Regions from separate parts of the Paenibacillus sp. NPDC101420 genome, predicted to be linked through region 1. Evidence: riboswitches for the same ligand, from Rfam matches in the RefSeq annotation. Region 1 holds a riboswitch; each other region holds the start of a gene.
The links. Region 1 has a riboswitch for cobalamin ahead of ACQKMP_RS19570 (anaerobic ribonucleoside triphosphate reductase). Riboswitches for the same ligand answer to the same signal wherever they lie in the genome.

Region 1 (8,383 bases):
CACATAATAAGTTGATTTCAATCCGCCCTTCCAGGCGTTCAGATGCAGCTCAAGGAACTCGGTAGCCTTGATGTCAGGACGAACATACAGGTTAAAGCTTTGGCCTTGATCGACGTGACGCTGACGAGCAGAAGCCATGCGGATCGACCAGTTTTGGTCAATTGTAAACGCAGTTTTATAGTACCAAATCGTCTTGTCGGACAGATCCGGTGCTGGGTTAGCGATCTTGTAAGTTGTTTTCTCTTCATAGGAAAGCAATTCATACAAAGGATCAATGCTGGCTGTGGAGCCGGCAATAATCGATGTGGAGCCGTTCGGTGCAATCGCGAACATCCATGCGTTACGAACACCGTCTTTAGCCACTTCTTCTTGCAGCTCGCGCCATTGTTCAGTGGTTACATATTTACCTTCTTGTTCACCGCTAACGTAGCCACGTGAAGTAAAGTATGCACCTGTCTCCCAATCGGAACCGGCGAACTTCGGATAACGGCCTTTTTCACGGGCAAGCTCCATGCTCGAACGTACCAACAGGTAGTTGATGTGTTCATACAAATGGTTGTTATATTCTACGGCTTCATCAGATTCCCAACGAATGCCCTTGAGTGCCAATAGGTGATGCAAGCCGAATGTGCCGAGACCGACTGCGCGGTATTGGCTGTTCGTGTATTGTGCTTGCAGAACTTCAATATTATTAATGTCGATTACGTTGTCCAGCATACGTACTTGGATAGGTACAAGTCTTTCCAGCACACCAGCTGGAATCGCACGTGCCAAGTGAATCGAATTCAGGTTGCAGACTACGAAATCGCCAGGGATTTTGGAGATAACAATCCGGGTCTTGCCATCTTTGGTTACTAATTCTTCCTGTTCAATAACGGTAGCGGATTGATTCTGCATAATTTCTGTGCACAGGTTGGAAGAGAAGACCATACCTTGGTGACGGTTCGGGTTCGTCCGGTTAACCGTATCACGGTAGAACATATATGGAGTACCTGTTTCAAGCTGTGATTTCATAATCCGTTTCATGATGTCGATCGCAGGAACGGTAATACGGGACAATTCCAAATTGGCTGTAGCTTCAGCATATTTTTCACGGAAAGTGCCTTTACCAAGCTCTTCATCGTAGAAGTCTTCCAGACCAAGCGGACGACCGTTCTCATCCGTCCAGCCCATAACCTTCTTCACTTCATGTGGGCAGAAGAGGTTCCAGTGGCTGCGTGATTCAACGGCTTCCATGAACAAGTCCGGCAGGGTTACACCGTGGAATACGTCATGTGCACGCATACGCTCGTCACCATTATTTAGTTTAAGATCGAGGAAAGCGAGAATATCTTTATGGAATACATCAAGGTAGACAGCGACAGCACCTTTACGTGTTCCAAGTTGATCTACACTGACTGCTGTATTGTTCAATTGGCGAATCCAAGGAATTACGCCGGAGCTAGTGTTCTTATGGCCACGGATATCCGAACCCCGTGCCCGTACTTTACCAAGGTAGACGCCGATACCGCCACCCATTTTGCTAAGGCGCGCTACGTCTGTATTGGAATCAAAGATACCCTCTAGGGAATCGTCTACCGTATCAATGAAGCAGCTGGATAGCTGTCCAGCGACCTTTTTGCCGGCATTGGACATTGTAGGGGTAGCAGCTGTCATGTAGATGTTGCTCATAGCCCAGTAAGCTTCTTTTACAAGCTCAAGACGTTTCTCAGCTGGTTCACGGTGCATCAGGTACATAGCAATAATCATATAACGTTCTTGTGGAAGCTCCATTACACGGCCGTCAAAATCATGCGCCAAATAACGGTCGGATAGCGTAAGCAGACCGATATAGTCAAACAAAAGATCGCGTGTATAATCGATACACCCACCTAGTTCGATAATTTGTTCTTTGGTGTAATGACTTAGAAGCTCTTCACGATAGATTCCTTTTTTTACGAGATCCGTAATTAGCGGGTACAGCTCACCGTAAGGCTCTTCTGGATAAGCTTTATAGCGGCGATGAACGGCTGCTTTTTTATAAAGGGTAGTCAGAAGGGCACGGGCAGCTGCAAACTTCCAAGTAGGCTCTTCTTTCGTTACAAGCTCTAGAGCACTCATGGTGAAGGCATTGCTAATTTCTTCTCCGCTTACGGAGTCACGACGCAGTTTGGAAATTACTCCCCGCAGCAATGTTTCTTTATTTAGTTGATCAAGACCTTCTAAGATACGGTCGGCGTATACGGAAAGGCGCTTCTCATCAAAAGCCAGTTGGCGATTATCTGGTTTTACTACGAATTGTGGCATGGTTATTTCATCCCTTCTTATTTTGGATTAATTTTGAATATCAAAAATTGATATATTATAGCGCAGTAGGCTGCCACAGAAAGACCTCCGAGCCGTTCGTACTGGCCGGAATGTCGATTATGCGTTGGTTAGAGCTTCCTCGGTAAGGAAGTGTAGTATCTTTCAATTCTTCTATAAAACGTCCATCTATTAATACCTGACACTGTGTAAGTAGATTCCACTCCGGCGAACCGGGAAGGGCGGTTAGTTCCTCATACGTATAACCACTGTAAATCCAGATGGGGAAGCCAGGGAGCACGGCGCGAAGCTCATGAATGAACCCAAGTACCTCTTCTGCCGAGAAAAAAGGATCGCCGCCTGCCAGTGTTAGACCATCCAGCAAAGGGTTAGCGGCGATTTCTGCAATGATTTCATGTTGACGTTCTAAGGTGAAGGCTTCTCCATATTTAAAGTTCCATGTCTCGGGATTAAAGCATCCCGGGCAACGATGACGGCAGCCGCTGATGAAGAGGACGGCCCGCATGCCCTCTCCCTCGTTAATCGACTCCGGATAGTATCCGCAAATATTCATAGATGCTTAACGCGATCCCGTACTTCGGCTTGTTTGGCGGCATTGAAGCGGGTCTGATAGTCGCCAGTTAAATAACCTGTAACTCTGCGCAAACGACGGATGTGCACGTCATTCTCATGTGCGTTGCAGGAAGGACAGTTTGTCCCAATTACGCCTTCGTATCCGCAGCTGGAGCAGCGGTCAATCGGATGGTTAATGCTGAAGTAGCTGACCTGTTGTTCTAGTGCATATTTAATGATTTTGATAAAAGCAGATGGATTGCTGCGGGCATTGCCATTTAATTCGACATAAGAAATAGCCCCGGCATTGCAGTATTCATGGAAAGGAGCTTCCAAGCTGATCTTCTGAGCAGCACCTAGATCGTAGTATACAGGGATGTGGAAAGAGTTCGTATAATACTCACGGTCAGTTACGCCCGGAATAGAACCCAGTACCTTGCGATCAATCTTGGTGAATTTGCCGGACAGGCCCTCTGCTGGTGTTGCGAACAAGGTAATGTTGAGATTAAGTTCCTCACTTTTAAGGTCGCAATACTCCCGCATGTGACGCACGATAGCCACAGCCTTGGCATGGACTTCCATATGCTCGCCATGGTGTTTGCCGTACATGGCTTTCATGCATTCCGCCATACCGATGAAGCCAAGCGACAGACTACCATGCTTCAGCAGTTCGCCTACAGAGTCTTCAGGAGCGAGATTTTCGCCGCCTTCCCAGACGCCTTCTCGCATCATGAAATCGGATGCTTTAGCTTTTTGCGCGCTTTGGATGTGGAACCGATGAAGAAGTCCTTCCAGCGCAATATCCATATAGTGGTTTAGATCCTCATAGAAGCCAGCTTCATCTGCGACGGTACGTCGGCCTGTTACTGTGCCGTGTGCCAGACCGAGCCGAACCAGATTCAGTGTATTAAAGGAAAGGTTGCCCTTCCCGGAGCAATGATTACGCCCAAAACGGTCACCGAGCACTCGGGTGCGGCAGCCCATTGTAGCAAATTCCGTATCAGGATCACTTGGATCATAATACTGCAAGTTGAGCGGAGCGTCCAGATTAGCGAAGTTCGGATATAGTCTGCGTGCAGAACATTCCGCCGCTTTTAGGAACAATTCATAGTTAGGATCACCTTGCTGTTGATTGACTCCTTGCTTGCATTTGAAGATTTGAATCGGGAACACAGGTGTTTCTCCGCTGCCAAGTCCGTTCATCGTTGCTGTTAGCAGGGAGCTGATCACAAGCTGACCTTCTGGTGAAGTACAAGTACCATAATTGATGCTGGTAAACGGAATTTGCCCACCGGATCGGCTGGACATGGTGTTGAGATTATGTACCATACTTTCAGCCGCTTGCAGGGTTTCGATTTCGGTTTCCTTTAGTGCAAAACGAAACGCTTTTGGATATAACTCCGCCAGATCGATCCGGCTCATTGTAATCTCGCCCAAAGAATCATTAGCTTGTCCCTCATCAAAATAATCCAGACCCTTGCGGAACAGCTTAGCGAAGGATTTGGTTACATAAGGTGCTAGATCATAGTCGAGTTTATTGGCGGATACGCCGCCATATTGAGCATTTTGCTGGGATTGAAAAATAATTGCTACCAGTGACATAGCTGTCATTATGGAGTTCGGAGGACGAACACTGCCGTTGCCGGTGTTGAAGCCTTCGCGGAGAAGCTTATCGAACGGGATGAAAATGCAGTTAGTCGTTCCGATTGCGTATTGATCCAGATCATGCACATAGACGACATTGTCATCAATGGCTTGCACTAGCTGCGGCGGCATCGTAAAGTTGCGGGCGTACCATTTTGAATATTCACTGCCGAACTTGCTCATTTTACCGGAGAAACTCTCTCCGTTCAAATTGGCATTCTCGCGCAGCAGGTCCAAATCCCGGCTGTCGATAATATCGCGTCCTAAATCAATGAGCTCTTCTAAAAGAACTTCTCGTGCATTTGTTGTACCGTTAAATTGTCTCTCCAACAACGTCATTGTATAGCTCTCCTCTCAGTCTATCGTCCTATCATTAAGAAGTGGGGCCGCATAAGCGGCCGTATATTCATTGTGATCTCATAAAAAAAGCATCCTCTAGCGAGGATGGCAGAAAATGCCCGATGCGTTATGTAAATATCCACACAGATATTTGCAGTGGTCTCTAAGAAGATGACCGCATGCGGACACCGTTCCTGTTCCTCGCAGGCACTCATAGTTGGTGTCGTCGAAACAGGCAGGTCTCCTGGCTTCCGTAGGACCTCTCAGCGCCTTCCCAAGGGGGCTCTTACCCCTCAGTGGCTTCTGCCAGGAGATCTGCCCATCTTAAGCTTAAAAAAGCTTGTAAGGGGCATCCGGTTACAGTGGCGGGACCGCAGCGGATTTTCACCGTACTTCCCTATTAAGCTCTAATTCCGATAAAGGATCAAAGCGCCTGTCTCCACTATATTTTGTTGTCGTTAGATAAAAATAACCCAAGATGTTGTGTTTGTAAATAGTTTTTTAGAAAACCCGCGTGGGGAGCGGGTTCTTCAAAAGTACTCCACAAATGATCCACAGGCTGTCCATAAGTAATCCACAATTGATCCACAGGCATATGAAAAATGATTCATAAATTGTCCGAAAAGATGCCACAAAGAGTCCATAAATGTAGTGCAGATGACCCTAGAATTCATGTTAGAAAAAATACTTGTGGCGAAAGTCATATTTCGGAGAATTTTGGGGAAAGAAGAAGGGGCATAATAAAGCTGAGATCATTTGTGGGAGAGCGGTGGAGTTGTTACAATAGAAGGAGACACATACTTTAAAATTCCGAGGAGGTATTCCCATGCCTATTGCTGAAGTAACCGTTATTCCGATTGGAACAGGTAGTACGAGCCTTAGCAGCTATGTTGCGGATATGCAGCGAGTGCTGAAGACGGTAGAAGGGATTACTTATGAGCTTACATCCATGGGTACAATCATCGAAGGGCCTCTTCAGCGTATTTTTGCTGCAGTCGAAGCGCTGCACGAGTCTCCTTTTTCCGCAGGTGCAGAGCGTGTCTCTACCTCACTTAAAATAGACGACCGCCGCGATAAACCCTCCACTAGCCGTGGAAAGCTGGAGTCTGTGGAGCGTAAACTACAGGTGGAATAGCAGTTCGGGAGAGTAGGGAAATAGGGAGAAATAGGCTTGCGTTTCTGGCTGAAAGTTGTATAATATTTTTTGTTTGACAGAAAAATCGGCTTAAGCTGGTGTAGCTCAGGGGTAGAGCAACGCACTCGTAATGCGTAGGCCGGGGGTTCAATTCCCTTCACCAGCATCCCAAAAAACCATATTTGGCGCGGATTCTTGAAGTTTGGGGAGTCGCGCTTTTTTGTTTCTTCTACCATTCTTCTACCGAAAGAGTGTCTTTTCCGCTTGTAATGGAGTCCCCAACGACCGGGGCCAAAAGGCAAAAAAACTGCATGTGGTGCGTGAGAGCAACATACCTGCAGTACTCACGGAGAATTTATTTTTGGATGTGGCAACCGACGCTGCCAAACTCAAAAAAGATGTGGTTATCCAAGCAATCATTGATAGCCATGTGATCGGGATTGCAAAGTACCTAGGGCTGAAAAAGAAGGAAACAGCGAATCAGGGCAACAATGACAATAAAGTGGTAGTACTCGTAAACGGCAAGAAAGAGCAAGTAAGACAGTTAACCTTACAAAGTGAACTGGAAAGTTAATTTGTCGAGCCGGAAGTTTTGGGCGCTGCTGGCCGTTACCGGCGTAACCTCTCATCATAAAATAAAGTAATACGAGCGAGGGGGAGTTTCCTGATGGATGCTTATTGCAGCTGCTTGCGCTACATGAATAGAAGAGTGCGGATTCTGACTAAAGATGGTAGACAGCACGTAGGCGTAATTACAAATGTGGACAGAAATAATGTTTACTTAAGAACGGAACATAACGGATCTGTGCACACTTCAGCTTTTTTTGGTAATCCTTTTGCTACAAATGACATCTTAACCTTGAGTTTGTTCACTCTGCTGGCTATAGCCCTTATTTAAAAAATCATAAAACCGGGAAAAACCGCCCACTGGCTTCGGCTGGTGGGTATTTTTTTGTTTTTTACGAAATGTCGGATCCCGCAACAGGCCTACTATTTTCGTTTCTTTTTTACCCAAGCACCGATACAAATCCCGCATATCTTAGTTTTGTATCCAATTAAAAAGGAGGAATTGACAAATGGGCGAAGTACGTGGAGAACGTTGTTGCGGCGTTGGTGAACGTGAACGTGAACGTGAACCTGAACGTTTTGTTGGTGGAGCCTTTACATCCACAGGGGCAATCTTAGTGCTCTTTATCCTGCTGGTCATCATTACAAAAGCTTGTATATTTTAAATTGTATTCAATTACAAAGGAGGAGTTAAAATGGGCGAATTCGCAGGAGGATATGGTGGCTTTACTTCTACCGCCGCAATTCTGGTTCTGTTTATCTTGTTGGTAATCATCTCTAAGACTTTGTTTATTTAAGTTTCAAACCTCCCAATATAGCTGCACCTTATTAAATCCGCCAGTACTCATGCTGGTGGATTTTTTTCATACATAATCAAAAACGCACCCTGTCAACCTTAAGTGGTAGGCGAGTATCCCAAATGGATTATGTTGAAATTATGCGGAAGTACCGTACCCTTCCAGTAATGGTGGGGTATTTCTTTGCGTTCAGGCAAATTTTTTTATCAGTGATATAGAGTTCATACACATAACGTTACATCCGTCTAACCTTTACTCAAGTAAAATGGCGGAATGACCCAGTCTCTCTTGTGTGATATTTGGGTGTACACCGAAGACGAGATTCGCCCCGAAGACTATACATCAATCACGTGCAGGCAGGTTGCAGTGCTTACCTTTAGGTAAGTACGTGAACTAAAAGTGCATACTTACGCGATGTCATGGTGGGAGGTATACTCAAGTCCTAAATCTGATTCAAACATGGAGGATACACCAATGAAAACACTTATTGTCGTCACGCACCCAAACATCGAAACATCCGTCGTTAATAAACGCTGGATCGAAGAACTCCGTAAATATCCAGACAAATATACGGTGCACGAGCTGTACAAAGCCTATCCCGATGAAAAAATCAACGTGGAAAAGGAACAACAGCTGATTGAAGCGCATGATAAGCTCGTCTTACAATTCCCTGTCTACTGGTTTAGTAGTCCACCTCTGCTTAAAAAGTGGCTGGACGAAGTATTTACTTACGGATGGGCATATGGCTCGAAGAGTGATAAATTAAGAAATCGAAAAATCGCATTAGCTGTAACTGCCGGAGGAAGTGCAAAAGACTTTAGTGAAGAAGGTAAACTCGGCTACGGGCTTGACCGTATTTTATCTCCCTTTGACACGACTTTTTTGTATTGCAACGCTGATTATCGTTCCTTCTATGCCATTTATGGCACGGAATCTGAGACGGTAGGAAGTACGGATTACTTAAATAAATTGGATATCAGTTCGCAAGGCTATGTTGAATTTATCGAAAATATGTAATTAGATTTGAAGCAAAAAGCAGCATTTT
Region 2 (8,383 bases), on a different contig from region 1:
AAGCTGTGAGTTTTTTGAGTTGGCTGGCTTTGAGTGTGAGCTCCTCGCCATTCAAGGTGTAATCTTTTCCCTTTGTTAGATACTTCCCATTTGCACTAATCGTGGTTAGCTTATTGCCGTTTAGGTTCAGCTTCACCTTGGTGTCTTTGATCGCTGCACCTTTTTTTAGATAGACCAGATCGCTTTCAGTGCTGGAGGAACGTTCCTTCAGACCAGACATTAATACACCCTGCAGCTCAGAATCGGACCACTTATACGTTTTGCGGTTGAAATGCTGCCCATTATCCCAGAGCATGGAGGTCATTTTCTTTTCTTTTAAATAATAGGTAAGGTACTCGAAGAATTTCAGCTTCTCGCCTTGTTCAATCACACCTGTATCTTTATCGAATCCTAGCAGTCCAAACTCACCAACGATAACAGGGATTCCTTTAGCTACGAATGTGTTGTAAACGTTATCAAAAGTTTGGATGATATCGTTTTTTGTATCTTTTTCAAACGTGGTGTAACCAGCGATATTCACACTGAACGGCCAGAAGCCATAGTAGTGAACGGTCGCAATTATGTTCGGATCGTTAAGAGCTGTAATCGTCTTGTAGAGCTGATCCATTCTAGGTTGGGTAGGAGAAGTCTCTAATGAAGGTAGCACTAGCGGACGGACATCATTCTTTCCACCTGAGTTTCGAACGATCTGATGGAAGGAATTGTTGAGCTCTGCAAGCATCTGTTCCATCTTCGCTTCATCCTTACTTCCGCCATCTGTGAAACGAGGTTCATTAATACTTTCGAACATCAGCTTATCGGATTTATCCTTGAAGCGGTCCGCAATTTGAGTCCATGCTGCATTATAACGCGCCAGCGTTTCCTCATGCTTCTCTTCCATATGACTTACCCATAACCAGGAGTCGTGATGGACGTTAATCATTACATATAACTTGGCGTCCAGCGCCCAGCCTACAACTTCTTCGACACGGTCGAGGTAAGCTTTTTCAATAGTGTAGTTCGGTGCTTCGCCTATGTGTGAATCCCAAGTGATAGGAATACGGATACTTTTGTAGCCTTGTGCGGCGATTTTCTTAATCAGTTCTTGGGTCACACGCGGATTGCCCCAGGAGGTTTCATCCTCACCTGTAGCATCTAGAGTATTGCCAAGGTTCCATCCGGGCTGCATATCGTCTACATAGGATTGGATCTTACTCTTTGGTGCTGCCTTAGCTTGTTGCTCGTCCTTAGTGGCAGCGGCGGCAATGGATGAGAACAAAGAGAGCAGAAGAGCGGTGACAAGGGTCAATGATAAGAATGATTTCTGGATTCGAGTAGTCATTGAATTCTCCTTTGTAAGATCATTTTTGAGGATGCTTAAACCTGACCTTCCTTAGTACTTTGGTGCTTAGATGAATACGTACACCTCCATGAATTCGTTGTAAACGCTTACCAAATACCCTAACATAGAATAATTTCAACGAGTACCTTACTAATTTGTGGTAAATTCATATATGAATTAGTGATTTGCAGTGATTCCAAAGTTATGGAGGGCAATCCAGTGAGCAGATTTCATTACATAGGCTCGGCTACAGAGCTTCCATTAGGAGAAAGAGGCAGTGTACCGTCAGCAAAGACATATAATGAAGTGAAAAATTCCCCGGAGTATAAGAAACAAAGAGAGGCTCTGCGCCTGCAAGGCATAATTCCTTTGGATGACATCGCAGATCTATCTCATTTAAGAGATGAGGACTGTCTTGTATATGACTCGGAAGAAGATGCAGCGGGTATTTTTATAGAGGAACTTGGGTATTGGAACGATGAGATTCGCAAGCATTTTCGGAGTCCGTATGTGTACCGGATTTCACCGAATTGGGGCGGCTTCTCTGTATCCCCTAAGCTAAAAGATACTCTACCGGGATCGTATAACGCCTCACTCAAGTGTTGTCGGGAGTTATTTAGGCTTATGACAGATTATGGGGTATCTGGTGCCGAGTTCGAGCTCTATACATGCTGGGCTGAGGAAGAAGGACTCCCACGTAATAAAAAGTATGATCGAATCTTTGATTTGGCCTTTTTGTCACTGGAGGATGGTTTTGAGCTGAGAGAAAAAGAATATATTGTGGTTAGAATGATTTGATATTCAATAGGATTATCGCTAACTACTCGTTATACAAAAAACAAATATTGCATGACAAAAGCAACTATATTAGATATGATGAAGCATGAAAAATTAATATTAGCAATAGGTGCCAATTATGAATGTTTCGGAATTACAATCATAGATTGGTTAAATGGAAAGCGGGTGTGAATCCCGCGCGGTCCCGCCGCTGTGAAAGAGGAGTCCTTGCAAGGTGCCACTGGGAAACTGGGAAGGTAGCAAGGGTGATGATACTTGAGCCAGAATATCTGCCTGTTTCTAATACACCGTTAAACTCTACGAGCGATAGAGAGGTGTTTGATATAGTATATGCCTGCTATTGTTGCGGTTCACTATCTTAAACCTCTTGACGTATGTTGAGTGGTTTTTTTGTAGTGCTATGAAAGTTTATTCTGTTTTTTAACATAGGAAGAGAAGGGAAGGGTTATGGAAACATGAAGAAAAATAAGTTTTTAGCTTGGTTACTTATTGTAGCAGTATTTATCACGACGTTCTCTACAAGCGTAATCCCGGCTCATGCGAATGAAGCAATTGCCGATAGTGCAGTTGTAACAACAGAGGTTGATCAAGCTCTAGTAGAGCAGATTAATGCGCTAGTACAAGAGCCAGATACAGAGAAGCCTACGATTTCAATAGAAGGTATACAAGATAAACAGGAAGTATCCAGTAAAGATGTGAGCTTCAAAGTAGTGGTTACAGACAATGTCTATAAAGACATTATTCCAGTAGTAAAGCTGAACCAAGTCGTTCTGTCAGCTACTAATGGTGAGTACAAAGCATCTCTAAACCCAGGTAGTAACGTAATCGCAGTAACAGCTATAGATGGCGCAGGAAACAAAGCAGATAATGTAACCTATCAGGTTACTTATAAAATCACTGCTAAAGAACAGTTAGATAAAAGCTTGGCCTACATCGTTAACACCGTAAAGAATCCTTCATTTGGAACAGGTAGCGGAGAATGGTCGATTCTTTCTCTAGCACGTGCGAACTACAAAGTACCTAACGGTTATTACAATCTCTATTACAACAATGTAGCTACGCGAATAGCAACGATAATTAAGGATGGAAAACTCGACGCTAGTAAAAGCACAGAGAACTCCAGAGCCATTCTAGGACTTACCTCTATCGGAAAAGATATCACGAATGTTGCAGGTCATGATCTAAGAAATGCACTAGCTGATTATCAATATATTCAGAAGCAAGGGAACAACGGTCCCATATTTGCTCTGATTGCACTAGATAGTCATAACTATGAGATTCCAGTATTATTCCCTGATCCTGATGAGAAGGGAGTTATATATCAAAGCACAAGAGAAAACCTGGTTCAGTACATCTTAGATAGAGAAGTTAAAAAAGGTGCAGCAGATGCCGGGGGCTGGGCTTTAGGTATAACCAAAGCCGACGTCGATATGACCGGGATGGCGATGCAAGCACTTGCGCCTTATTACGCAAAGGATCCTAATGTAAAAGCTGCCGTGGATCGGGCGATTGCATGGTTATCGAGTGTACAAAATGCTCAAGGCGGATTTACAAGCTGGGGAAGCACAAGCAGTGAGAGCATTGCACAGGTTGTTGTTGCCTTAACTGGCGTAGGCGTAGATCCGCACAGTGACCCTAGGTTTATTAAAGAAGGAAATTCACTTATAGATGCTTTACTTAGCTTCTCTGGGCCGGATGGTGGATTCAAGCATATTCTCACCGGTAAAGTAGACGCTATGGCTACGGATCAAGGTACATATGCGCTCGTATCCTATGATCGTCTGATCAATAATAGCAACCGTCTCTATGACATGAATGATGTTCCATTTGAACAACCTACTACTGTTGTAGCCAAACAACAATTAAATAAAAACCTTGCCTATATCCTAAACACTGTAAAAAATCCGTCTTTTGGAACAGGTAGCGGGGAATGGTCGATTCTTTCTCTAGCACGGGCCAACTTCGAGGTTCCAAGTGGCTATTACAATCTTTATTATAATAATGTAGCTGCTGAAGTAGCTAAGCTAATGAAGGATGGAAAACTCGACCCTTCTAAAAGCACAGAGCATTCCAGAGCGATTCTAGGACTTACCTCGATCGGAAAAGATATCACGAATGTTGCAGGGCATGATTTAAGAAATGCACTTGCAGATTTTCAATATGTTCAGAAGCAAGGGCTTAATGGTCCCATATTTGCGCTGATTGCCTTAGATAGTCATAACTATGATATTCCTGTAGTAGAAGGCGTTACAGATCAAACCACAAGAGAAAAACTAGTTCAGTATATTTTAGAAAAAGAAGCACCAACTGGTGGATGGGCGTTATTTGGTACTAAAGCCGATACCGATATCACTGGAATGACGATGCAAGCACTTGCGCCTTACTATGCAAAGGATCCTAATGTAAAAGCTGCTGTGGATCGCGCGATTGCATGGTTATCAAGCACACAGAATGATCAAGGTGGATTTACAAGCTGGGGAAGCACAAGCAGTGAGAGCATCGCGCAGGTCATTGTTGCTTTAACTGGCGTAGGCATAGATCCGCACAGTGACTTAAGGTTTGTTAAAAAGGGAAATTCACTGATTGATGCACTGCTTACCTTTGCTGATCCGGATGGTGGATTTAAGCATATTCTCACCGGAAGAGTAGATGGGATGGCTACGGACCAAGGTACGTATGCACTTGTGTCCTATGATCGTCTGATTAATCACAGTAACCGTCTCTTTGATATGAATGATGTGGTAATTGAACAACCACCTGTACAACCAGAGGGTCCGAAAGAATTTCCGTTACCTTCTGGTGATAAGCCGGAAGTTGTAATCAATGATGATGCTCATGATTATATCGTTCCGATCAGCACAGGAGATAGCAACAAGGAAATAACGGTAGTTATTCCTAAAAGTCAACAATCGAAGGTTAGTGTTAGTTTACCTAATAACAGCGATCTTCCTCAGATTGAGGCTACCAAAGGTGACGTATCTGTAGTCATTCCTAAGGGTGCAAAAGTTACAAGTGGAAATGCCGCAGCGATTGAACTAATGTCACCTTTAACAGGCACAGAAGCTGCACTAAAAGATAGTCTGAATCAGATTATTTCCCAGGATAAGAAGCTGGAGAGCATTATTCAAGCTTTTTCTATGGGTGGCAGCGCAAGAGTAGAATTCAGTCAATTTATCACATTAACCTTTAAGGACCTTAAAGGAAAAGATGTAGCTTATATTCAAAATGGTGCACCTCATGCGATTCAAAAATTTGCAAGTGACGCCTTAGGTTTGGCAAGCGGCAAGTCAGAGTATGCCTACGATAATGGAAATGATTTAATCGTAAAAACCAATCACTTCACTGATTACATTGCGTACACATCCAGTGTAGTTCAGACACCTGGTGGCGACGGTGGTAGTGGCAATGGTGGAGGAACCACTCCATCGAAACCATATGTAACCCTATCCGTGGATAAGCTTACGATTAAGAAGGGATATGTTCTTCCATCTGTACAGGTAGAGCTACAATCTGGTGACACAGTGTGGTCTGTACTAGAAAGAGTGCTAGATAGCCGCGATATCGACTATAGATATTCTTGGAACAGTACATTTGGAAGTGTATATGTTGAATCCATAGCTGGTGATGGAGAATTTGACCATGGTAGCGGTAGTGGATGGATGTATAATGTGAATGGAAAATATCCTAATTATGGTGCATCTTCATATAACCTAAGTGCCGGGGATAGAATTCAGTGGCGTTATACTACGAATTTGGGTGTGGATCTAAATGCACCGATGCCAACTTTGAGCCCAACTCCAACCCCATCTGCTACACCAAAACCAAGTGGTACGCCAGCTCCAGGTGATATCGCTAAACCGGGTGACCCGAATGCGAGTCCATCGCCAACAGCGACTCCTAACGATATCAAGCAAGTGTATAAAGACGTCGATAAGATCTCATCCTGGGCGTTCTCAGCGATTGAAACAGCTACAGTAAAAGGGTACATCCAAGGTAACAATGGTCAGGTAAATCCGAAAGATCACATTACAAGAGCAGAATTTACTAAGATCCTAGTATCAGCATTGGAACTGGATATCAAGAGTGACAAAGGAATTACCTACAAGGATGTCGCTCTGGGAGATTGGTTCTATCCATATGTGAATGCTGCTCATAAAGCAGGGTTAATTACAGGCTTTAATAATGAATTTAAGCCAAATGATAAGATTACTCGCGAACAAATGGCAGCCATTATTGTCAGAGCATTATCAATCCCGGCTACGAAGCCAGGTACAGCTATTAAAGATATCAATACTGTGTCTGCGTGGGCAAAAGCAGATGTGGAAACCATTGTTGCCACCGGACTTATGTTAGGTGACAATAATCAGTTTAAGCCTAAAGAGCTTGTAACTAGAGAAATGGCAGCTGTTGTAGCTACTAGAACCCATGATTATAAGAGTGGCAACAAAGCAGTTAGTCCATATATTCAGAACACAGCAGCCTTTTTGCAAAAAACAGTAACAAACCCGGTCATCTCCTCGGTTGGCGGGGATTGGACAGTGTTCGGGCTGGCACGTTCTGGTGTGAAGGTTCCAGATAGTTATTACGCTAAGTACTATGCGAATGTAGAAGCCACCCTTAAAGAAAAAGCTGGGAAGCTGCATAGCGTAAAATATACCGAATATGATAGAGTTATTTTGGCATTAACTTCAATCGGCAAAAATATTGATAAAGTGGCGGGTTATAACCTACTGGAACCACTCGCGGATTTTGATACTGTAATCAAGCAAGGCATTAATGGACCTGTGTTTGCCCTGATCGCTCTGGATAGTAATCATTACGACATTCCAGTGGTTAAAGATGTAAAGACGCAGACAACTAGAGAGATGCTCATTGATTACATTTTAGGCAGAGAGATCAACGGCGGGGGATGGGCACTAGGCAGTAATGCTACTGAGGCCGATCCGGATATTACGGGAATGGTTATTCAAGGCTTGACCCCGTATTACAAAACGAATGCCAAAGTAACGGCTGCTGTGGATCGTGGAATTGCTTGGTTATCCAAAACGCAAACAGCAGATGGTGGTTTTGCAAGCTGGGAATCTACGAACTCCGAGAGCATTGCTCAGGTTATCGTAGCTTTAACTGGACTTGGAATAGACCCACATAAGGATTCCCGATTTATTAAAAATGGTCGTTCCGCAGTTGATGCGTTGCTAGGCTTTGCTGCAGCTGAAGGTGGTTTTTATCACGTGAAGCAGGGTGGCGTAGGTAACGGGGGCGCGAAACCCGGAGAAGTAGATCATATGGCTACGGATCAAGCGATGTATGCACTAGTTGCTTATGATCGGTTCGTTAAGGGTCAGACGAGTCTTTATGACATGACAGACGTTAAATAGAACTTTATTTAAAGAGATAAGCAAGGGTAGCATGTATACCCTTGCTTATTATTTAAGGTGGGGAACTTAAGAAATGAACAAGAAAAAATGGCTAACAGCGATACTAATTATTGGTGTGTTGGCGATTGCCTTCTTTTGGGGCGGGAATTATCAGAAGAGCCCGAACAAGGTTGCGAGTAACAGTGTTGAGTCTCAAGTTGTAGAATCAGCCAATACGGCCTCCAATCAGAATGTTGATGTAGAGCCTACAACCTCAAGTGATGCCGAGACAACGGAGATAGCTCCTACAGCTACACCTGGTGAAACAGCTAAGCCTAAGCCCGTTGAAACGTTAAAACCAACTGAAGAGGTAACGCCAACCGAAACTGCGGTAACAGAGGTTGAAAAGCCGACTGCAACACCTAAATCGGATACACAGGCACAACCGACCGCAACACCGAAAGCGGCTAAAACGTCCGTGCCGGAAACGAAAGCGACGGCAAAACCAGTAATCAAACCGGATTCAAAAGTAGCGACAACAGAAACAAAGCTGGAACCGAAAAAGGATAAATTCCTTACCGATCCAGTACCGAGCGGGAAACCTAAGCCCGTGGAATGGCAAGATGCAACGGTAGATAAGAAGAAGCAATTAACGGCTACTTTGTCCGTGTCGGCAGCAACGATTTTAGATAATATGGATATTTTCAATAAGGATAAGGTTGAAGTATTGCCGGCAGATGGTATCATTTATAAAGCGCAGAAGGTAACCTTTTATGAAGGTGAGTCTGTATTTGATGTTTTGCTAAGAGAGATGAAGAAGAATAAAATCCATATGGAATTCAGCATGACTCCGATCTATAACAGTAATTATATTGAAGGCATAAACAATCTGTATGAATTTGATGCT
Region 3 (8,383 bases), on a different contig from region 1:
CAATGAGCGAACCCTGACCGTTGCCGGAATGACGCTGGATGTGGAGCGACTAATCCTTACTAGAGGAGAAACCAAAGTGGACTTAAGTCACACAGAAGCCAAGATTCTAGATGAGCTGATGCAAAAGTCGGGAACTATCGTTACCCGCGACAGACTGCTCGAAAAAATCTGGGATGATCAAGCCTTCGTGGATGAGAATACACTTAATGTCTATGTCACTCGTGTGCGTAAAAAGCTTGCCGCTCTTGAGATTACGGACGGTCTACAAACCGTTCGAGGTCAAGGCTATCGCTTGATTCCGAATTGGGGGGATGAGGAGTGAAGCTATTTTTAAGGGAGCAGATCCCTTTAATTGTTGTCTATCTAGCACAGCTCATCTTGATCACACTAGTATATCGGCTGGATGGGGGCAGTGGTGTGAGCGTAAGTCTGTACGCTGCTCTTCTCAGTACCTGTCTGCTGCTTGGCTACCTCGCTTATCGGTATATCAGCAATCGTACGTTCTATGAACGACTGGAAACTGTACCTTCCTCTCTAGATGAAGCGGGTGGCCCTTCACAGGATTCTCCACTTGCCGTGAGTTTGCGAGGTCTACTAGGGTCACAATTCCGACTCTACAAAAATGATTTACATAGCTACCGCCACAAGCTGGAAGAACATATTCACTTTATTAATCAGTGGGTACATGGGATGAAGACACCATTGTCTGTCATCCATTTAATGATTCAAGATAAGGACGGACCGCCTTTTACGGCGATAGGAGATGAACTCGATCGTCTGAAAAAAGGACTGGACACCGTACTTTATACGGCTCGGCTAGATACTTTTGAGCATGATTTTTACGTGGAACGTTTGGAGTTGGAAACCCTCGTACGTGGCGTGACCTCAGAGCAGAAGCGTCTGTTCATACGTAACCGAATATTTCCTACTATTAAAATAGATGAGCGAATTGCCGTAACCACAGACGAAAAGTGGCTAAGTTTTGTGCTTACGCAGATCATTACGAATGCAATCCGTTATACGACGGAAGTCGGCAAGCATGTATATTTTCATGGGTACATACAAGAGGAAAAAAGAGCTGTACTGGAGATACGAGATGAAGGAGTTGGCATACCAGCAGGTGATCTGCCGCGTGTGTTTGATCCTTATTTTACAGGTGTGAATGGACGAACCTTTCAAGAATCCACGGGGATGGGTCTATATCTTGTGAAACAGATCTGCGGCAAGCTGGGTCACGAGGTGAGCATTTGCTCAGAAGAAGGTAAGGGCACGACCGTGCGGATAGTGTTTAGGGAGTCCTACCTTACAAATATGTAAGGTCATTGTAAGTTAGAGAAATGGCAACCTGAGTAGACACTTTGTATAATGAAGGCAATCCAGTCGAAAGAAGGAGAGGTAACACTTGCCCATTCTAGATGTTCATAATTTATCAAAAATATATGAGGGTAAAGTGTCCACTCAGGCATTGAATCATATCCGCTTTTCTGTTGAAAAGGGGGAGTTCGTTGGCATCATGGGTCCTTCGGGGAGTGGAAAAACAACGCTGCTCAACACGATCGCCACCATCGACCAGCCGACCTCCGGTCAGATTCTGATCAACGAGCGAGATCCCAATCTGCTTAGCAGAAAAGAAAAGGCACTCTTTCGCCGCCATGAGCTCGGTTTCGTCTTTCAGCATTTCAATCTACTGGATACGCTCACTGTAGAGGAGAATATTGTACTGCCTCTCACACTTGCTGGTGTCCATGTAACGGAAATGGAGAGCAGGTTGAAAGAAGTAGCAAGTATGCTGGACATTGAGCATTTGCTGCAAAAACGGACATACGAGATTTCTGGTGGACAAATGCAGCGGACTGCCATCGCCCGCGCGATGATTCATCGTCCTGCTCTGATTTTAGCAGATGAGCCTACAGGGAATCTGGATTCCAAAGCTTCAGGTGAAGTCATGAATATGCTGACAGAGGTGAATAAGGAAGAAGGGGCAACGGTGCTGATGGTCACACATGATGCAGTGGCCGCGAGCTTTTGTAACCGAGTCATCTTTATTAAAGACGGACGTTTCTATAGTGAAATGTACAGGGGGAGCAGTAGAGGCGCTTTCTTCCAAAGTATTATTGATATGTTGTCTCTGCTTGGGGGAACTAGCCATGACCTTTCGGCAATTCGCTTATAGGAATGTTACACGTAACAAGCGTAAATATGCGGCTTATTTTGTCGTCAGTGCTTTTTCAGTGATGATCTTTTTTGTGTGCGCTTTGTTTATTTACCATCCGGATATCTCTAAGAGCTTGGTGTACAGTACGGCAGCTCATACGATGATGGCGGCAGAAGCCATTATTTATGTGTTTTGCTCCTTGTTTGTTCTCGTATCGGTCGGATCGTTCCTACAGTCTCGTAAGATGGAGTTTGGGATTTTATTGATGCATGGAATGACGAAGCGCCAGCTCAACACGATGGTTTTTTTGGAAAATATGATGATCGGCACCTCTGCCATCCTGACAGGTACTTTATTAGGGTTAATTCTTGGCAAGCTGTTTTTGATGATTGGGTCTACTTTTCTAGGAATACCTCTTTTAACGTTTCATCTTCCATGGCAGGCGCTTGTACTTACGATATGCAGCTTTGCGCTGTTGTTTATTCTAATCTCGCTGAGCACTTTCTTCTTTATTGGGAATGAATCGTTGATGCGGCTGTTTCAGGGAGAACGAAAAGCAGAAGAGGAACCTAAAGTTTCCCTGGTGTTATCTATACTGTCTGCTTTATTGCTGTTAACGGGCTATTTTATGGCAGCTACAGCACAAGCGGCTTCGGTTGAAAAGGTGATGTTCCCCGTCGTTATAATTACGGTTGCGGGTACCTATCTCTTTTATACTCAGCTCAGTATTTACACTGTTAAACTACTTAAGACGATCCGGCGCCTGTATTGGAACCACACGAATATCATTACTTTATCGGGCTTGTCTTACCGCTGGAAAGAGAATGCCCGAATGTTTTTTATGGTGACGATTGTATCTGCAGTATCTTTTACTTCAGTGGGAGTATTCGCATCGATCCATACGCTTTCCAGAGAGTTGAAATTGGACTATCCCGCAGCAGTTGGTTATGTATCCAAAGGCAATCAATTGCAGGATCCTTTTGATCAGCATTTGGACGAAATTCAGGAAGAGCTTACAACGCTCGGTTTACCCTATGAGACACTTAGTATTCCGATTAAATACGCAGAGGTGGAATCTCAGACCGGGCCAGATCGCACGTTAAGGCTTCCCTTGATTGCTTACAGTGATTATAAGCTTGCTCTGCTTCGTGCAGGGTTTACGACGGATGAGCAGCCTCTAAGTGGAGATGAAGGACTGGTGATGATCGGTTCGCAACGAGACCGGAGTCTGCAAGCGGGTAGAGTAAAGCCGATATACTCCTTGAAGCAAGGTCTTTCCATTCGAGAAATGGGCTATACCCAGCATGTTCCGATTGCCGAATATCTATTGCCGGAGCTGGATGGAAGGGATGGGGGAGATTTCAGTGGTGTTGTGATTAGCGATGAGCTTTACAAGGCCATTCATCCCGTACAGACCGATTTGTATACAGGATTTTACATGGATGATTTCCCGCGAACAGTAGGTATAGCGGCGGATCTTGCTCATAAAGGGAAACGGTCCTATGAAAGTAACTCGCCATACGCGATTGTTGTTAGCGGCACGCTGTTTGAAATACAAAGAACATTGTACAACACGATGCTATTCGCTTCTTTACTGGTGGGCACTGTCTTTTTCATTGCAGCAGGCAGCTTCCTTTACTTCCGGCTGTATACAGATCTAGATCATGATCGCCATCAATATTCTACATTGTCCAAAATGGGACTTACAGATCAAGAGCTAAACCGAATTGTAACGATACAATTGTCGTTGTTGTTTTTTGTTCCGGTTGGGGTAGCCATTTTGCATAGTGTGTTTGCCTTTATTGCGCTTCAGCGGTTGTTTTACTTATCTATTGCTGTGGAGACCGGGGCGGTGTTATTGGGATATTTGGCTGTCCAGGGACTTTACTTCTTTTTTATTCGCAGCCGTTATTTACGCAACTTGAAGAAGAACTTGATCTGAATAATGGGGGTTACAAAATGCAAGCATGGATTACAGATTTTATGGAGCAGTTTGGTTACTTTGGTATTTTCCTGATGCTCGCTTTTGAAAATATATTTCCACCGATTCCTTCCGAAGTGATCCTTCCTTTTGGCGGATTCATGACAACCACAACGAATTTGACCATTCCTGGTGTAATTATTGCTGCTACGCTTGGCTCACTGCTGGGTGCAGTGATTCTCTATTATATCGGTCGTTTGTTGGATGTAAATCGCTTGGAAAAGATCGTTGAACGCTGGGGCGGCCTACTCCGAATTAGCAAAAAGGACATCCACAAGGCTGACGCTTGGTTTGACAAATATGGCTATTGGACCGTATTATTTTGTCGGATGGTTCCACTAGTGCGTAGTTTGATTTCGATCCCTGCAGGGATGTCGGGCATGAAATTTGGAGTGTTTATGATCTTCACAACGATTGGTACGCTGGGATGGAATCTATTGCTGGTGCTTATTGGTGCGGCATTGGGTGAGTCCTGGGAAGACATCGCCATGTATATGGATATGTACTCCAACGTAGTGTACGTGCTTCTTGCAGGTGGAGTAGTGATCCTTGGGTATTTGTTCTTCCGCAAGCGCAGCCGGAAAATGAACACCGAAGGTTGAGCCGCGAAGGACTTATAGTTAAAAGTTATGATTAAAAGGAGGAGAACAAATGGAGCTATTAACGATTATTAAAGCTATTATTTTGGGGATTGTTGAAGGATTGACTGAATTTGCTCCGGTATCCTCCACAGGTCATATGATTATTGTTGATGATATGTGGTTAAAATCGACAGAGTTATTTGGACAATATACGGCCAATACGTTCAAAGTGGTTATACAGCTGGGGTCAATATTAGCAGTTGTAGTTATTTTTAGAAATAGGTTCATTGAATTGCTGGGCTTAAAGCGCTTCAGCCGCAAGCAGTTGGATCCTGTAACCGAGCAACAACCACAGCTTGAAAAAGGCGGCCACCTTAAGCTTACACAGGTGCTTGTAGGTTTAGTGCCAGCAGGCGTGCTGGGGGTTCTGTTTAATGATTATATTGACGAGCATTTATTCTCTACATCCACCGTGTTAATCGGTCTAGTAGTCGGTGCTGTATTAATGATTATTGCGGATCTATTCGGACCAAAGAAGATTCAAACGGAGAGTGTCGATCAGATTACATATAAGCAGGCGCTAGGTGTTGGTCTGGTCCAGTGCTTCTCCTTGTGGCCGGGATTTTCTCGTTCCGGGTCGACGATTTCTGGTGGTGTTCTTCTGGGTATGAGTCATCGCGCTGCTGCTGATTTCACGTTTATTATGGCTGTTCCAATCATGGCAGGCGCCAGTTTACTCTCACTGATGAAGAACTGGCAATATTTCACCATCGATGCCCTGCCGTTCTTCATTGCAGGCTTTATCAGTGCCTTTGTATTTGCACTATTATCAATGCGTTTCTTCTTGAAATTGATCAACCGGATTAAGCTTTTACCATTTGCTATATATCGCATAGTACTTGCTGCAGTAGTATATTTCGTGTTTTTCTAAATCCGTTATAAGGAATCGATATAACAGAAGCCCCCGTAATCTATTGCAGATGACGGGGGCTTTCACGTATGATGACATCAGATTTAAGACACTCACTTTATCCTTATAATTCTCGCATAAACGCTTACCGTCCTTAAAAGGACGCTGAAGGCGTTTTAGCTTATGGATGATAAGAAAGTATAAGTATCACGAAATACTTTCTTATAATTCTCGCATAAACGCCTACCGTCCGTATAAGGACACCGAAGGCGTTTTAGCTTGACAATATCGGAGACAGGTGCTTGCCGGAAATTAGTAATTCGGTAGGCTTAATAGGGAAATTCGGTTTGAAGCCGATGCGGTCCCGCCACTGTAACGGAAGAGTCCATAGCAACATATGTCACTGGCAATTTACTACTGCTGGGAAGACTGCTAAGGATGCTGACACCGCTAGCCAGGAGACCTGCCTGTTTCAACAGCACTGCTTCACCTACGGAGGATAGGAAGGTGTTAGACGTTAACCATAGGTATATTATGGGCGTCTTTCCCTTTGACTTTTTTAGGGAAGGGCGCTCTTTTTTATAGGAATGCAAGTGATATCGAGTCCAAAATAAGAAGATGGAGAAGGGGAGCTGCAAAGTGACGAACAAAGTAAAAGTAAGCAATCTTGGCTATCCAAGAATCGGAAAAAACCGCGAGTGGAAGAAAACGTTGGAAGCCTTCTGGGCGGGAAAAATAAATGAGGAAGCGTTCCGTACTGAAATGACAGGAATTCAGCTTCAGCATTTGAAGACTCAGCAGGAGGCAGGAATTGATTTAATTCCGGTAAATGATTTTACGTTCTACGATCATGTGCTAGATACAGCTGTAATGTTCGGGATCGTACCTCCACGTTATGCGTATGATGGTGGCGATATTGGGCTTGATCTTTATTTTGCGATGGCTAGAGGAAATGCTGAGGCTACCGCTTGCGAGATGACTAAATGGTTCAATACGAACTATCATTACATCGTTCCAGAGATCGGTGCACAAACGCCGCGTCTGACCGAGAATAAACCATTGGCTGCTTATCGTTTTGCCAAGTCCCAAGCGGGAATTGAGGGTAAACCTGTGGTTTTAGGCCTTTATACATTCCTTAAGTTGTCAAAAGGTTTTGCATCTGCGGATATTGCGAAGATTGCTGCTCGGTTTCTTCCGGTTTACGTTCAGCTGTTGCAGGAACTGAAGCAAGAAGGAGTAAGCTGGGTACAAATTGATGAACCAGCGATTGTTACAGGAATTAATGAATCAGAATTATCCTTACTTAACTCGATTTACACAGAAATTGCTGAATCCGTGCCTGGATTAAATATTATTCTGCAGACTTACTTTGAAGCTGCTGAACCGCTGGAGGCACTGTTCAAGCTTCCGGTACAAGGTTTAGGTCTTGATTTTGTCCATGATGGCGGGACGAACCTGGCATCGATTGAACGTCTTGGCTGGCCTGAGGATAAGTGGCTGGGAGCGGGTATTATTGATGGACGCAACATCTGGCGCTCAGATCTGGATGCTAAGCTGCAGCTAATCGAGAAGCTGAGTGTACATGTATCACTTGATCGTCTTATTATACAGCCTTCTTGCAGTTTGCTGCATGTTCCGGTTACTGTTCAGGGTGAGGTGAAGCTGAAGGCCACCGTCAAGGCTGCTTTAGCTTTTGCTGATGAGAAGCTTAGAGAGCTTGGCCTGCTTGCTGCAGCCTTAGAGGGTACAGCAGAAGCTGCTGCTGCGTTGACGGCCAGTCGTGAAGCCCTTACTGCCTTCCGTGCACTTCCTGAACGCGGTCGTAAGGATGTGGCCGAGCAAGTTCTCGGACTTACAGATTTACCAGACCAACGTAGCCTACCTTTTGCTGAACGCCTGAAGGTGCAGCAGGAGAAGTGGCAGCTGCCACTTCTGCCAACGACAACAATCGGAAGCTTTCCACAGACTGTAGAAGTGCGCCAGGCAAGGTTGAAATGGCGTAAAGGCGTATGGAATCAAGAGCGTTACGACGGGTTCGTTCGTGAGCAGATTGCAGATGCAATCACTTTCCAAGAAAAGCTGGGTCTGGATGTACTCGTGCATGGTGAGTTCGAAAGAACCGATATGGTGGAGTTTTTCGGGGAGAAGTTGGATGGTTACTTATTTACTAGCAATGGCTGGGTTCAATCCTACGGATCACGCTGCGTTAAGCCACCAGTTATTTATGCGGATATAGCTTTTATCCAGCCTATGACTGTAAAAGAAAGCGTCTATGCTCAGTCGTTAACTTCCCTTCCTGTTAAAGGCATGTTGACTGGTCCTGTTACAATTCTCAATTGGTCTTTTGTACGTGATGATCTTAGTCGGGAAGCAGTAGCGAATCAAATTGCCTTAGCGCTCCGTCATGAAGTTAAAGCTTTGGAGGATGCAGGCATAGAGATGATTCAAGTAGATGAACCGGCTATCCGTGAAGGACTTCCTTTGAAGGCTGAAGATCATGAGGCATACTTGAATTGGGCGGTGAAGTCGTTCCGTATCGCGACGAATCATGTGAAGGCTACGACACAAATTCATACCCACATGTGCTATAGCGAATTTAATGACATGATAGACTCCATTTCAGCGATGGATGCAGATGTTATCTCTATTGAGACTTCACGTAGCCATGGGGAACTGATCGTTAGCTTTGAGGAGCAGGCGTATGATAAAGGAATTGGTCTTGGTGTATATGATATCCATAGTCCACGGGTTCCTGC

Region 2: another riboswitch for cobalamin. It lies ahead of ACQKMP_RS26915 (S-layer homology domain-containing protein); the one in region 1 lies ahead of ACQKMP_RS19570 (anaerobic ribonucleoside triphosphate reductase).
Region 3: another riboswitch for cobalamin. It lies ahead of metE (5-methyltetrahydropteroyltriglutamate--homocysteine S-methyltransferase); the one in region 1 lies ahead of ACQKMP_RS19570 (anaerobic ribonucleoside triphosphate reductase).

What each region holds. Positions count from the first base shown of each region.
Region 1 is NZ_JBNNSE010000004.1:381,443-389,825, forward strand. Features, by position in the region: gene ACQKMP_RS19560 (ribonucleoside-diphosphate reductase subunit alpha) at 1-2,286, opposite strand, end outside; gene nrdG (anaerobic ribonucleoside-triphosphate reductase activating protein) at 2,342-2,857, opposite strand; gene ACQKMP_RS19570 (anaerobic ribonucleoside triphosphate reductase) at 2,854-4,839, opposite strand; cobalamin riboswitch at 5,057-5,291, opposite strand; gene ACQKMP_RS19575 (MTH1187 family thiamine-binding protein) at 5,666-5,974, shown strand; tRNA gene ACQKMP_RS19580 (tRNA-Thr) at 6,069-6,140, shown strand; gene ACQKMP_RS19585 (N-acetylmuramoyl-L-alanine amidase) at 6,195-6,548, shown strand; gene ACQKMP_RS19590 (hypothetical protein) at 6,642-6,872, shown strand; gene ACQKMP_RS19595 (hypothetical protein) at 7,051-7,206, shown strand; gene ACQKMP_RS19600 (sporulation protein YjcZ) at 7,237-7,338, shown strand; gene ACQKMP_RS19605 (NAD(P)H-dependent oxidoreductase) at 7,813-8,355, shown strand.
Region 2 is NZ_JBNNSE010000009.1:31,711-40,093, reverse strand. Features, by position in the region: gene ACQKMP_RS26925 (cellulase family glycosylhydrolase) at 1-1,321, opposite strand, end outside; gene ACQKMP_RS26920 (hypothetical protein) at 1,541-2,119, shown strand; cobalamin riboswitch at 2,210-2,410, shown strand; gene ACQKMP_RS26915 (S-layer homology domain-containing protein) at 2,575-7,497, shown strand; gene ACQKMP_RS26910 (DUF4430 domain-containing protein) at 7,571-8,383, shown strand, end outside.
Region 3 is NZ_JBNNSE010000002.1:221,332-229,714, forward strand. Features, by position in the region: gene ACQKMP_RS09765 (response regulator transcription factor) at 1-322, shown strand, start outside; gene ACQKMP_RS09770 (sensor histidine kinase) at 319-1,317, shown strand; gene ACQKMP_RS09775 (ABC transporter ATP-binding protein) at 1,403-2,173, shown strand; gene ACQKMP_RS09780 (ABC transporter permease) at 2,148-4,097, shown strand; gene ACQKMP_RS09785 (DedA family protein) at 4,115-4,738, shown strand; gene ACQKMP_RS09790 (undecaprenyl-diphosphate phosphatase) at 4,788-5,648, shown strand; cobalamin riboswitch at 5,907-6,112, shown strand; gene metE (5-methyltetrahydropteroyltriglutamate--homocysteine S-methyltransferase) at 6,246-8,383, shown strand, end outside.